One region of the Candidatus Nitrospira allomarina genome, then DNA from elsewhere that is predicted to be linked to it. Evidence: riboswitches for the same ligand, from Rfam matches in the RefSeq annotation. Region 1 holds a riboswitch; each other region holds the start of a gene.
What was found. Region 1 has a riboswitch for cyclic di-GMP ahead of PP769_RS17920 (hypothetical protein). Riboswitches for the same ligand answer to the same signal wherever they lie in the genome.
Positions count from the first base shown of each region.

Region 2: another riboswitch for cyclic di-GMP. It lies ahead of PP769_RS18595 (fibronectin type III domain-containing protein); the one in region 1 lies ahead of PP769_RS17920 (hypothetical protein).
Region 3: another riboswitch for cyclic di-GMP. It lies ahead of PP769_RS15790 (sigma-70 family RNA polymerase sigma factor); the one in region 1 lies ahead of PP769_RS17920 (hypothetical protein).
Region 4: another riboswitch for cyclic di-GMP. It lies ahead of PP769_RS10935 (response regulator); the one in region 1 lies ahead of PP769_RS17920 (hypothetical protein).

Region 1 is NZ_CP116967.1:4,092,168-4,095,299, forward strand. It holds gene PP769_RS17910 (dioxygenase family protein) at 1-348, shown strand, start outside; gene PP769_RS17915 (glycerophosphodiester phosphodiesterase) at 393-1,085, opposite strand; cyclic di-GMP riboswitch class I at 1,561-1,650, shown strand; gene PP769_RS17920 (hypothetical protein) at 1,857-3,132, shown strand, end outside.
Region 2 is NZ_CP116967.1:4,263,358-4,266,489, forward strand. It holds gene PP769_RS18590 (Ig-like domain-containing protein) at 1-601, shown strand, start outside; cyclic di-GMP riboswitch class I at 1,431-1,512, shown strand; gene PP769_RS18595 (fibronectin type III domain-containing protein) at 1,580-2,770, shown strand.
Region 3 is NZ_CP116967.1:3,554,781-3,557,912, reverse strand. It holds gene PP769_RS15800 (LptF/LptG family permease) at 1-329, shown strand, start outside; gene lptG (LPS export ABC transporter permease LptG) at 358-1,446, shown strand; cyclic di-GMP riboswitch class I at 1,748-1,838, shown strand; gene PP769_RS15790 (sigma-70 family RNA polymerase sigma factor) at 1,924-2,802, shown strand; gene PP769_RS15785 (cell wall hydrolase) at 2,803-3,132, opposite strand, start outside.
Region 4 is NZ_CP116967.1:2,462,097-2,465,228, reverse strand. It holds gene PP769_RS10940 (hybrid sensor histidine kinase/response regulator) at 1-935, opposite strand, end outside; gene PP769_RS10935 (response regulator) at 922-1,380, opposite strand; cyclic di-GMP riboswitch class I at 1,573-1,664, opposite strand; gene PP769_RS10930 (hypothetical protein) at 2,009-2,614, shown strand; gene PP769_RS10925 (PAS domain S-box protein) at 2,660-3,132, shown strand, end outside.

The sequences.
Region 1 (3,132 bases):
TACTGGGGACGAGCAGTCACCAATGAGCAGGGAGACTATTGGTTCAAAACCATTGTTCCCGGCTTTTACCCCATTGACCTGGAAGCCGGACTGTACCGCCCTTCCCACCTGCACTTTCAACTGTTCCCTCCAGAGCATCCGAAACTGGTCACACAGCTCTATTTCCGGGGCGACCAAATCCCCAATAATGAACTGAACCAGAAATTACTGCCAATGGATGTGGTCATTCTGGATGCCGGGCTCACCACAATCGATTTAGAAAGGGTAATTGTGGACTATGCACCGGATGCATCGGGAGAGGTATCAGATGGCTTGATCGGTCACTACGATTTTCTGGTGCCAGACTAGAAGAACCAGGGTTTTTCTGAAATGGCTTTTTAGCGCAAGACCGGCTAGATCCGGTCGGGAAAGTTAGAAATAATTCCATCAACCCCCAATCCCTTCATCCGTGCAATTTCCTCAGGCTCGTCAATTGTATAGACAAACACCTTGATATCTTTCGCCTGAAGCGCCTGCACCAGCGCAGGCGTCACAACATTCAACGCCAATCCCGCATGAGTTGCTTGAGCTTCGATGGCAAAGGCCGTTGAATGTATGGGCGCGTCCTCGATTAGCGCCAACGTGAGAGCATCTCCCATTAATCTTCTCACCGTCAGCAATTCCTCATGAAAAAACGAGGCATAAATCACTGTCCCATGAAAGTCAGTTGCCTCCACTTTCGCACAAACATCCGCGGCGATTCCCTTCACTTTCAGCTCAATCATGGCACCGGCCCGTCCACTGAGACAGACGAGGGCTTCTTCCAGAAGAGGAACCCTCTCGTCCCCTCCCACATCCAATTCCCGAAGTACGCTTCGCGATAACTCCTCAATTTTTCCCTCCCCGTTTGTCGTCCGGTCAACCGAATCATCATGAAGGAGCACCAGGGCTCCATCTCCCGATCGCCGGATATCAAACTCGACCATATCGACACCATATTTGATCGCGAGCTCCAGAGCAGCCAGCGTATTCTCAGGCGCATGGCCCGACGCACCTCGATGTCCGATCCGAAGAGGCATTCGAATGTGATCCCTTTCTTGGGTCATAAGCGGATCATTTGGAGGTGTTGAAGGAACTGTATCCCGCAGCTTGCTGAGCTATGACCATGGAAGTGCCCATGCTGAAATTGACGCTGTCCCCACCAACCCACCATGCCACCTTTTTACACTTTCGTTACTAGTATGATCCATACTTATCTCCTATCTACTTTCTTAGTTTGATCATCTGTATCAGTTTGTAATGACATTACCAGCTCCTGGTGAAAATCGTTTCAGAACTTGGACAGTAAATTGGACTGGCGGGGCGCTTATTTCAGTTTCGCCGCGAGTCATACCTTTCATCTTAATGGATTTCTCCGCACCGACAACTGAGAAATTTGGCCAAAAAAAGGCAAAAACCTCAAACAAGTGTATGCCGAACTTTCTGGCGATCCTTCGCTTAACCTTAACTTAAATGAACTTGTATTAGGATCTGCGATGATTTGGAAAGGGTTTTTGAATCATGCCGATAAAGGTACCAGAAAATCGACAAAGGAAACCTCGTCTGAAAAGATGAGGGCGCAAAGTTACCGGCCTAAGGGGTGAAATGCTTTATGGCAGCGGGATTGCCGAAAAGTTCGAGAAAACGCATGGTAACATCTACCATATGTCTTTTCTTCTGCCCGTAGCCAGCGTTCCTGGCGCGCCTGTCGAGCATCCTTTCCCCTTTTGGCTTTCTCAAATGAATCCAGGACTTTGCGCCGAGGAAAGTTCACGGCCGTCTTCTCATTCGCCCGGGACATTCGGCCGGTGGAGCACGATGCATAAGGGGAGCGGTTCGTGCAAGTCAGCAATGATATTTTCGCAACTGGGTTTTCTCCTATTTCTTTGGCGCATGTGTCGATTCGAACGCATGCCATTTCACAAGCGCCACCTCCCTCTGTCGCTGCGACCGAAACCGAGGACGAACTTCGCTTACTTCGACAACACGTTCTCTCTTTGAGGAGAGCTTTGAACTCCTTTAAGAATCCCTTTCCGTTAATCCACCGGGCACGAGTAGGCGGCGAACAAGCTCAGGCAGCCACCACAAGTTCTTCCGCCGACCTGGGGTTGGGGTCCACGCCTGCCACCGCAACAATCCGCCAATCGACGGAAGAAGTGAATACCACCCCGACCTCTTTTTCTCCCTTTGGCCCCACATTTACCGGTAGTTCAACCAGTACGGCTACTCTCAGTGGTGTGTATGATGGCGATAATGGCAACGATACTTTAACGTTTCAGGTCACCAATGGGGGCATTGTAGGAGTTTCTCCCGTCCTTGGCCTTGAGGTACGCAATAGCCAAGCGCAGTTGGTGGAAACCATTAGCCTGACTCTCTACCAACCCGATGATCCCTACACGTTGCAAAATGGGCTGGTGCTTAGCCTGGGATCAGGATCCCTCACTCAAAATGATACATTTACGGTAGCCGTCTCGAATTCGGTGGGAAGTGCGGTGAATCCCGACAAGCCTTTTAATGGAACGAGAAACGACAATCCCAACCTGGAGGAAGGGCTTGGGGTGTCTCCCGGCTCATTTCAGGTGAACGGGACGACCATTGATGTTTTTGCCGACGACACCATCAACACGGTGCTAACCCGGATCAATCAGTCGGCTGCCGGAGTAACGGCGACGTTTGACAGTGACAACGAGACGGTCGTCCTGACTCACAACACCCTAGGAGCCTCCCCGACCATTGCGCTGGGAAGTGATACGTCGGGATTTCTGGCTGCAACCAAACTCACCGGATCTTCCTCGGTTCAGGGACAAGATGAAATACCGGACGAAGAAAAACCGTTAGGGACCCTCTCCCAGTTTTCCTCGGTGCAAACAGGGTCGGTCTTACTCAATGGTGTCGCGATTTCAATCGATGTGCTTTCAGATTCTTTACAGGATGTGTTGACCAGGATCACCGCCTCTGCCGCAGGCGTCACCGCTACGTTGAATGCATCTGGGCAGCGGATCATCCTCACTTCCCAGGATGCGAACCAATCCCTGGAGGTCAACAGCAACGGCACAGGATTTTTTGCCGCGGTTGGCATTTCTGAAGGTACCTACGATCCAACCGTGGGAACCA
Region 2 (3,132 bases), 170 kb from region 1:
GGATATCCAAGCCATCGAGGATATGGACGGTGACGGCAAAGCCGACCTCCTCTGGCGCAACACCACTGATGGCCACACCGCCATATGGCTCATGAATGGAACGGCGATTGTTTCCACAGGTTTTCCGGCGGGTGTATCGTTAGGGTGGCAGATCGCGGGCGTGGGCGATGTGAATGGGGATGGGAAAGCCGATGTCATTTGGCGTCATGACACCAGCAGCACAGTGGCCATCTGGCTAATGAACGGCTTGACCATCACGTCCACCGGCTTTCCAGGGAGCGCCCCGACAGTTTGGGAAATTCAAGCCCTTGGAGATGCCAATGGCGATGGCAAAGCTGACCTCGTCTGGCGCAACGCTACAGACGGCAATACCGCCATATGGCTCATGAATGGAACGGCGATAGCCGCTTCCGGCTTTCCTGGGACAGTGTCGCGGACATGGCAGATGTCGGGAGCAAACGATGTGAATGGTGACGGAAAAGCCGATATTATCTGGCGCAATCGCAGCAATGGAGGAGTGGCGGTTTGGCTGATGAACGGTTTGACCATCACATCCACGGGCTTTCCCGGAGCCACTTCCACAGACTGGGAAATTCAGTAGCACTAATATTACAAACACAAGAATGGTAACGACATAAGGCCCCGGACCTAACCTGAAGAAGGGACGTCTGAAAAATTACCACACGGGAGGACGAGGCGAGACCTTAACCTCAGACGACGGGTCAATCATAACCGGAAGGCAACTGCCGTACGGACAAACCAGCAGGTTAGACCCTCTCACAAACACCAAGCAGGCTTACCCCCACCTTATCTGAAAAAACCTCCCGCCCATTCTTCACAAATTCTCTCCCTTGCCCCGACTACCTCGAATTTTGCTGATTTCTTATCCTACCTTGAAGGTCAAACGCGGCCAATTCGAGGATATCGGAAGTTTTTTCTACTCTTTGAAACACGACATGGAAAATTGGGAATCCATCCTCCCTCAACCGTAGCACTCATTCCGGTATTTAGCAGAGAGCGATCACCTAGGCCTGCCTTTTCCTTTGATAGGATGCCCGGATGCAAACATTGGTGCGAGTGTATTTCCTCCTTTGCCAATAGAGATACCTGATTGCCACCAGAAGGTATGAAGGAGAAATTCTCTCCCTGGGGGATCCAACATTTCTCTAGCAGCCGAAAGAAAAAAAAAGGCAATTTTCTTCTGGAGATCGCACCTTCATTCACAGAGCTTCATATTTTTGCATCAAACACAATTTCCTCCAGTTGGTTTAAAGATTTTTCTCTCAAAAGTTTTTTGTACTTCCCTATCGCTGCTACCCCTAAAGTTTTTCTTTACAGGTCCGATATAGTTCGGCAGACCGTTTGGAGGTCTAGGGTACAAACCAGAGCAACAGACGGCAAAAGAAAGTCCGCCAATTCATGAAATCCTCTTCCCGAAACGGCACACCTATTGTGAAGTAGGGTCGCAAAACCAGGAGTCAGGTCCCCAAGCCTGATCGTCCGGCCACCGAGGGAAGGCGTCATTCGCAGGGGGAGGAGAGGATGAGGACTTCGGTCCGAATACCACAAGGAGTCGACTATGGTCCGCCCTATGATCCCCTGGAATTTCGCCACCAGAACTGTTGCAGGCCTTGCATTCCTGTTCATCGGATTATTCAGCAGCCCGGCCTTCTCAGCATCTTCGGTCCAACTAACCTGGGACGCAAGTCCGGAACCGGATTTAAAGGGATACAATGTGTACATGGGAACATCCCAGGGGTCCTATAACACCACAAAAAATATCGGACTCAACCCTTCCTTTGTTTTTCAGAACTTGTCGCAGGGAATGACCTATTATTTTACAGTCACGGCATATGATCAGACAAACAACGAAAGTCTACCCTCGGAAGAAGTGAGTGTGAAAATTCCCGATATCATTACACCGACAACCCCTGGAAATCTCACGTTGACTTCAACATCAGGCACCCAAGTGGCCTTTTCATGGACAGCTTCAACCGACAATGTCGGCGTAACCGGATATGATGTGGCCCGGAACAATGTGACCATCGGGCAATCTACCACCAATGCCTTTGTGGATAAAACGATTAGTCCGGGCATGACTTACCTCTATACCGTCAAAGCCCGGGATGCCGGCGGGAATGTATCCGCATCGTCAAGTCCACTTTCCGTATCGGTCCCACTCGTCCCACCACAAGATATGATCTCGCCGTCGGTACCCCAAAACCTCACGTTGACTTCAACATCAGGCACCCAAGTGGCCTTTTCATGGACAGCTTCAACTGATAATGTCGGCGTGACGGGATATGATGTGGCTCGGAATAATGTAGTCATCGGGCAACCCACCACCACTGGCTTTGTGGATAAAACCATCAGTCCGGGTATTTCCTATTTCTATACCGTGAGGGCTCGGGATGCCAACGGCAATGTATCCGCATGGTCGGCCCCCCTGCAGTTCACTACTCCCCAGGTAATGGCCCAACTGGAAGTGTTCGTCAGCGGTAGTGGATCCGTCCTTTCGACTCCTGACGGAATTAATTGCCCACGACGAAGTTGCTCAACCAACTACCCAAATCAAACTGTCGTGACCTTGACCCCTAACCCAAGAAATGGTTGGACATTTTCAGGATGGTCCGGCAGCTGTACCGGGACTGCAACATGTTCATTAACACTCACGGGAAACAGAACCGTTCAGGCCCATTTCACGAAGGGTTCTCAGGCAGGTCCTGGCAAAGACTCTCGAAATGTTAAAAGACAAAGACGAACGAGATGACTCTCACACCCTTCACCATTCCCTGGATGGCGGGCATGAGTAAAAATTATCCGAGAAATTAGGGGTGTCAAGAAACAAAACTGTAGGCCGTCGCGGATGGGCATTTCGGGAAATTCAAAAATGAGGTGTCCGGTCCGGAATATCAGAAAGGACTTCAATCGGGGTCAAGAACCGAATGTCCCTGCACAGATGGCGGGTAATAACAGTTAGGACATCCAAACGGCCACCGCACACGAATATAGCACGGAAAATTACTTCCCCCCTTAAGAAAAAATCCGGCAACCACCCATTAGTATTTTCATTCGTGCCGCGCCCCCACGCGGCACACCTACTCCAACAAATTCCTTCCATCCAAAGACAGA
Region 3 (3,132 bases), 540 kb from region 1:
ATCTCACTCAGCAATTGGAGGAATCAGGTGGAACGGACGCTGGAGCCCTTCGTCGATTAGTAGAGTTTCATAAAGACACCGCCTTTCCCGTTGCCACCTTTGTGCTGGGGTTATTGGGCGTCCCGGTGGGGATTGTGTCGAAGCGGTCCGGGAAAGCCGGAGGGTTTGCGATTGGGGTTGGCGTGGTTATCGGATTTTATTTATTAAATGTGTTGGGAGAGTTTCTCGTGACGACTTTGGTGATCTCTCCGTTTTTTGGTGCGTGGATGCCTAACATTATCCTAGCCTGCTTCACAGGATTCCTGCTATTTCAAGCTGGAAAACAATGATCCAGAATCCTTTCAAGCAAGTTAGATCATGAAAAAAATTTCTTGGTATGTGTTTGGGAAGTTCAGCCGCGTCTTCCTAATGTGTCTTGTGACCGTGCTGACGATTTATCTGGTTGTGGATTTTTTTGAAAAATTGAGAAAGTTTTTGAAATATGATGCAGACCTAACCGTTATTTTCAGCTTTTTTGTCTATCGAATTCCCGAAATTGCTTTTCTCTTAGCCCCGCTGGCGGCTCTAATGGCGTCAATTTTGACGGTTTGTGGGCTTAATCGGACTCGTGAAATCACGGCGATGCGCAGTTGTGGGTTAAGTTTTTATCAAATTGCCATTCCCTTTTTTATCTTTGGCGGGCTTGTGAGTGTCGTGGGTCTGAGTTTAACGGCCGTGTTGATTCCTCTGGCCAATATTAAAGCTGAATTTGTTCAATCGGTCTTAATCCAAAATAAACCAGAACCCCTTTTACTTACTCCAGAACGTCTGTGGCTTCGGGTGGGACGCAATCACCTTATGCGGATTGATTCAGTGACAGAAGATGGGTTTCGGTTGAATGGTATTCACCAGTACACGCTTGACGATCGCTTCAGTCTCAAAGGCATTCTTGAAGGGAAATGGGCAACATTTGTTGGTGAGGAATGGATAATGGAGCATGCAATTGAGCGAACATTTCAGGATGAAGAACGTATGCAAGTGAATAGTCTGCCACGGCAGTCGTTGCCTCTCTCTCTCACGGCTGATGATTTTCAGAATTGGCTAGCTCAGTCTCCAGAGCATATGTCCTTGTATCAATTGCATGACTATATTCAAAGGTTGATAGAAGATGGTCATAGTCCTCATCGTTTTTTAACTGATTATTGGTCTCGAATTGCATACTCTCTCGTTCCTCTGGTGATGATACTGTTAGGGATCTCGGTGAGTCTCCGCGGAAGTGGTGTGCGTGAGGTTGGAATAGCAAAAGGGCTTGGGCAAACTCTGGCAATTGGGTTTTTTTTCTGGGCTGCACATTCGGTCGGCATTGTCTTAGGACGAAATGGAGCGGTATTACCGATCATTGGCAGTTGGATTGCCACAGCCATGTTTTTGATCATCGGGATTAATCTTTTTTTAAGGCTAAAATGAGGGTTCCACGATTGTCATGAAGAGCATTGGAAAGAATGTGTGATTGGGCTTTTGATCATCCGTTCCTATTCACCATTCGTGTTGGTCTTTGATGCTGTGCGATGTATGAACTTGTCAAGTTTTCTCATAAACACGCAAGGGATTTTCTTAATTCCCCCTGACTCGGATCCGATAACATTTCCATAGAGATAGAGGTCGATGAATAGGAGAGAAACCGGGGATCCAAGGCAGACCGCTAATCGGGGAACCTCAAAAACCCATCACTTATATGAGGTTGTAATTATCGAATAACGAATTCAACAGGTGACAAGGGCAAACTATCCGTGAGGGTAGGGCGCAAAGCCAAGAAACCCTGAGAACGTTGGTGTTTCAGGGTTCGTCTGGTTACCGAACTGTGTTGGTGGATCCATGCGTTCGTTCATGCGCCCATTCCCTGGAATTGGGCGCTTTTTTTGGTCACCCTGGAAAGGCCAAAACATGAACGAAGACGCACAATCTTTCACAAAGACAGCAGTTGGTATTAAAGAACTCGGCTCGTCTCACCTCGGTTCGGTTAGTCCGAAAAATGCAGAACATACGGAAGCACAGGTCCAGCTCGATCAGGAACATGTTACCCGGATTTTATTAGAGTTTCTCCCGACGATTCGTCGGATGGCTGGAATTATGGCATTCAGGAATCCCTTTTCCCTGGATGTCGAGGATTTGACCAGCGCAGGGGCTATGGGGCTGTTGTCGGCGTTGAAGCGCTATGATCCAACACGCGATATTAAATTTCGCACATTTGCCGAATATCGCATTCGTGGGATGATGTTAGATGAAATTCGGTCGATGGATTGGGTTCCTCGGTCTGTGCGATCTCGCCGAGATCAAGTGCGACAAAAAGTTGAAGAGCATCTTCAGAAAAATGGGATGCCACCGACCACACAGGAATTGGCCACCCTGTTGGGCGTACCCATTGAAGAAGTAGAAGGAGTGGGCGGGTGTGATCCTCGTTTAATTAGTCTGGATGAGCCGGTTGGGCAGGGAGAAGATGAATGTACCCTCCGTGATGTTTTGCCGGATGTTAACCATCTGGACCCTTTTGTGGCTTGTGCGGATGCAGAAATGAAAGCGGCATTGTCAGCGGCCCTACAGACATTATCGGCCCGCCAGCAAGAGGTGCTTCAATCGTATTATCATGCCGGATTGACGATGAAAGAAATTGGGCGGCAAATGGGTCTGACCGAGTCTGGGGTCTGTCGGGTGCATTCCGGTGCCATTCGACACCTCCGCATAGAGTTGAAACGTATTGAGGATGGGGAATCCCGGGCGCCTCGACCCAGGAATTTGCGAAAAACGCCTGTTGTTCGCGACTAATTAAATGGTGTGCTTATTAAAGAATTCGTGTCCGCCAATTTTTGCCACTTTACGGTTGACCTGAGCCCACCGGGGAGTCTGGACCAGTTGGGGATTATAAAACAGTACAGCCCCATCCACCACCTTTCGCCCGTCTTGTACAAGCATCCAGGCTAATAAACTATCTTGCATGATTCGATTGGTTTGATCGAATTGCACTTCCTCTGGATTTCGTCCCATCCATGGTTCAAACTGTTTGGCCCGAAGAACCGTGCCCTTGACCGTGCCATCGCTGTGGTATTTGAGAGCCATTCGGTTCCGAATCACGGCCGCGACAGCTAACTTTCCAGC
Region 4 (3,132 bases), 1.6 Mb from region 1:
GGACAACGGCGATCCGCAGAAGCTGTCACAGTCACCTCTCCTCCCGTGGGAGTAAACTTCAGAGCATTGCCGACTAAATTGAGTAATACTTGTTTAATTCGCTGTGAATCTATCTTCACAGTGGAAAGAGAGGAATCGAAATGAGCGGACAACCGGATATTTTTAGATTTCGCCTTTGGACCGAGACAGGTTACGACATCGGTAATTATCGGCTCCAGGATGCACGGCTGAATATGTATCCGTAACTTTCCCGTCTCTAGACGCGTAATATCATAAAGATCATTAATATTGCGATCTAAATGGGCGCAACATTCCTGGATGACGGTGAGATATTCATTTTGAGATGTATTCAAGGATCCGGGAATCTGTTCTAGAAGAATATTGACGAATTCCCATGCAGCCGTGAGCGGTGTTTTCAACTCATGAGCTAATAGATGATAAAACCGCCGGATCTCGGCATTTCTCTTTTCGAGTTCCCTATTGGATAGTTCAAGCTGGCTCTGCCTTAATTTCAATTCATTGGTCAGTTTGGAATTTTCCAATCCGTGACAAATAGCCCGTTCTAGATTTTCGGTTGAAAGAATATGTTTAGGGATATAGTCTATGGCACCGGACTTAATTGCCTCGACCACCAGCGATTCATTCCCTTGGCCTGTCAGCATAATGATCGGCATATGGCAGCCTTTTGCCTGTATTTCTTTGACTAAATCAATCCCGTTTTTCAATCCGAGGTTGTAATCGATCAACCCGATATGATGCTGTTGCTGTTCGAGGGAGGCGCACCCGGCCTCATACGATGGAGCCCAATCCACTATGAGAGGAGGGCCGGAGCTAAATTGCAGAAGACTGCGCGTGATAATGGCATCATCCTCATCATCCTCCACCAGCAGAATTTTAAGAGGAACATCCCCCTGGACACCCTCAACAGCCCGCATAGACCAGTCTCCCGGGGTTTTTCAAAATAAATTGGCCTAAATGTTTTAGGATCTCCACATATTCGGAAAAACTTTCCGGTTTGGAAATATATTCAAGGGCTCCAATCGTTTCGGACTCGGCCATATCCTTCGGCATCTTGGAATCGGAAAACACGACGACGGGAATACTGCATAAGCGGTGATCTGCACGCAGTTCCAGAAGGACCTGTCGTCCATCCATCCGAGGCATATTCAAATCCAGGATGATCAAATCAGGATTCTGAGTGATCTGGAGATTCCGAAATTTTCGGCGACGGTACAGGAAATCCAACACCTCTCTACCATTGTGAACCAGTCGAATATCACACTTTATTCCACTTTCCTCCCACGCTCGACAGGCGATGACACAATCGTCGATGTTGTCTTCAGCGATCAAAATTACCCCAGGGACCGAATGTTTTACCATTGACAACTATCCTCCTTCGCGATGTTATCCATTCTGAGGGAACGGGCGCTTTTCTGATCATCCGTGAGCGGAACGCACCATCGTTTCCTGTACTCATACCCGGCTCCCGTCAGACTGTGACACAACCATGACAAAAAAAACGCCATCTTCCTGCAAAGATTGGCGCAAATCTACCCAAGCGGATTCGTGTAAAGTGGCAACCGGGCGAACCTTCCTAACTGTCAGAGAGAAAAGGTCCCTAGGCTTTGCGTCCCAACCTCACGGGTGGTTTGCGATTTTCACTTTATCATTCCTTATCGGCCCATGACCCCAAACCTTAACCTCAACATTGGCCTGCGACATAGGAGTTGTGGCGTCATGGAGAGGAGGAGACACGTTCTCAAGTCGCACATAAAGATCGAGGGTCCTTTTGAAAATGAGGCTGAGTTTTCAGCTCGGCAAATTGTGCCTTGTTTTTCACGAGGACATCACCGACGTATTGGAATCGCACTGCACTTACACGTCCGCACCTCCTCTGGCATTAACAATAATCCTGAATTATATTGAAAGAGAAACGGACTCCACAAAACACAACTTCGTTTTTGTCAATCCAATAGATCCACTGGAAAAAATCTGGAGGGCAGCCCGGATGTCGCCATTTCTTGAACCGTTGAACAATTTTATGCCGCATGGGATGTGTTTTCTTTGGGATTCCTCGCTGTTGTGGTTACATGTCATTTCAGACAGTCTCATTGCGCTTTCCTATTGTTCAATTCCCCTGGCACTCTGGTATTTCACAAAGATAGGAGGGAAATTGCCCTTCAAACCTATTATCTTTTTGTTTTGTGCGTTCATCTTAGCCTGTGGCATGACACATATGTTCAACATATGGACCATATGGAAACCCGATTATTATCCGGAAGGATTAGGCAAACTTTTTACTGCCGTCATTTCGGTAATTACGGCGATTGCTTTATGGCCACTGGTTTATAAGGCGAGCAAACTGCCAAATTCGTTTCTTTTACAAGAATCCAATCTTTTAATGAAAAAGGAAATCCAGACACATAAAACCATCGAAGCTGTCACCCGATCTCAAAGCGAACACCTTCAGAAAGCCAACAATCAATTGCGCCGACTTAACCTGCATTTGTGCGATCAAGAACTTCGTATGCTTGAACTGAAAAAGGAAATCAACAGGCTTTCACTCGCCACACACCAGCCGCAACCCTATCCCAACATTTCTTTATTGACCTAAAACTTTTCCTTGTATGACTAAGCTGGCAATACGGGGACCATTTGTATGAATGTCATTAAACATACGTCTCTTTTACTAAATCTCAATCTTCAAATAGTGTTTATCGCCCTAATGGCTTTCGCTTTCTTCTGTTTGGATTCAATGACGCATCTGGGAATTGCCGAGGGTGTGCTCTACGTTCTGGTCGTGCTGGCTACCTTACCGAGCCACCATAAGCTTTTTACTATGGGCTCCATATGGGTGTCGACCGTCTTAATTATTGCGGGGTTTTGGACATCTCCTCCCGGTCTTGAGGAGAATTACGCCCTGGTAAACCGGTTACTATCTATTTTGGGCGTGTGGGTTACCGGGTTCATGGTTTTAAGAAATCTCTCCTCAAGCCAAAAGCTTCGATCATTAAAGGATGATCTGGAAAAGCAATTTGAGACGCAGACAGTGGAGTTAAAACAACAGAATGATGCCATGCTGAACCTGCTCGATGACATGGAACGGGTCAAACTCCAATTGGAAGAAAAACA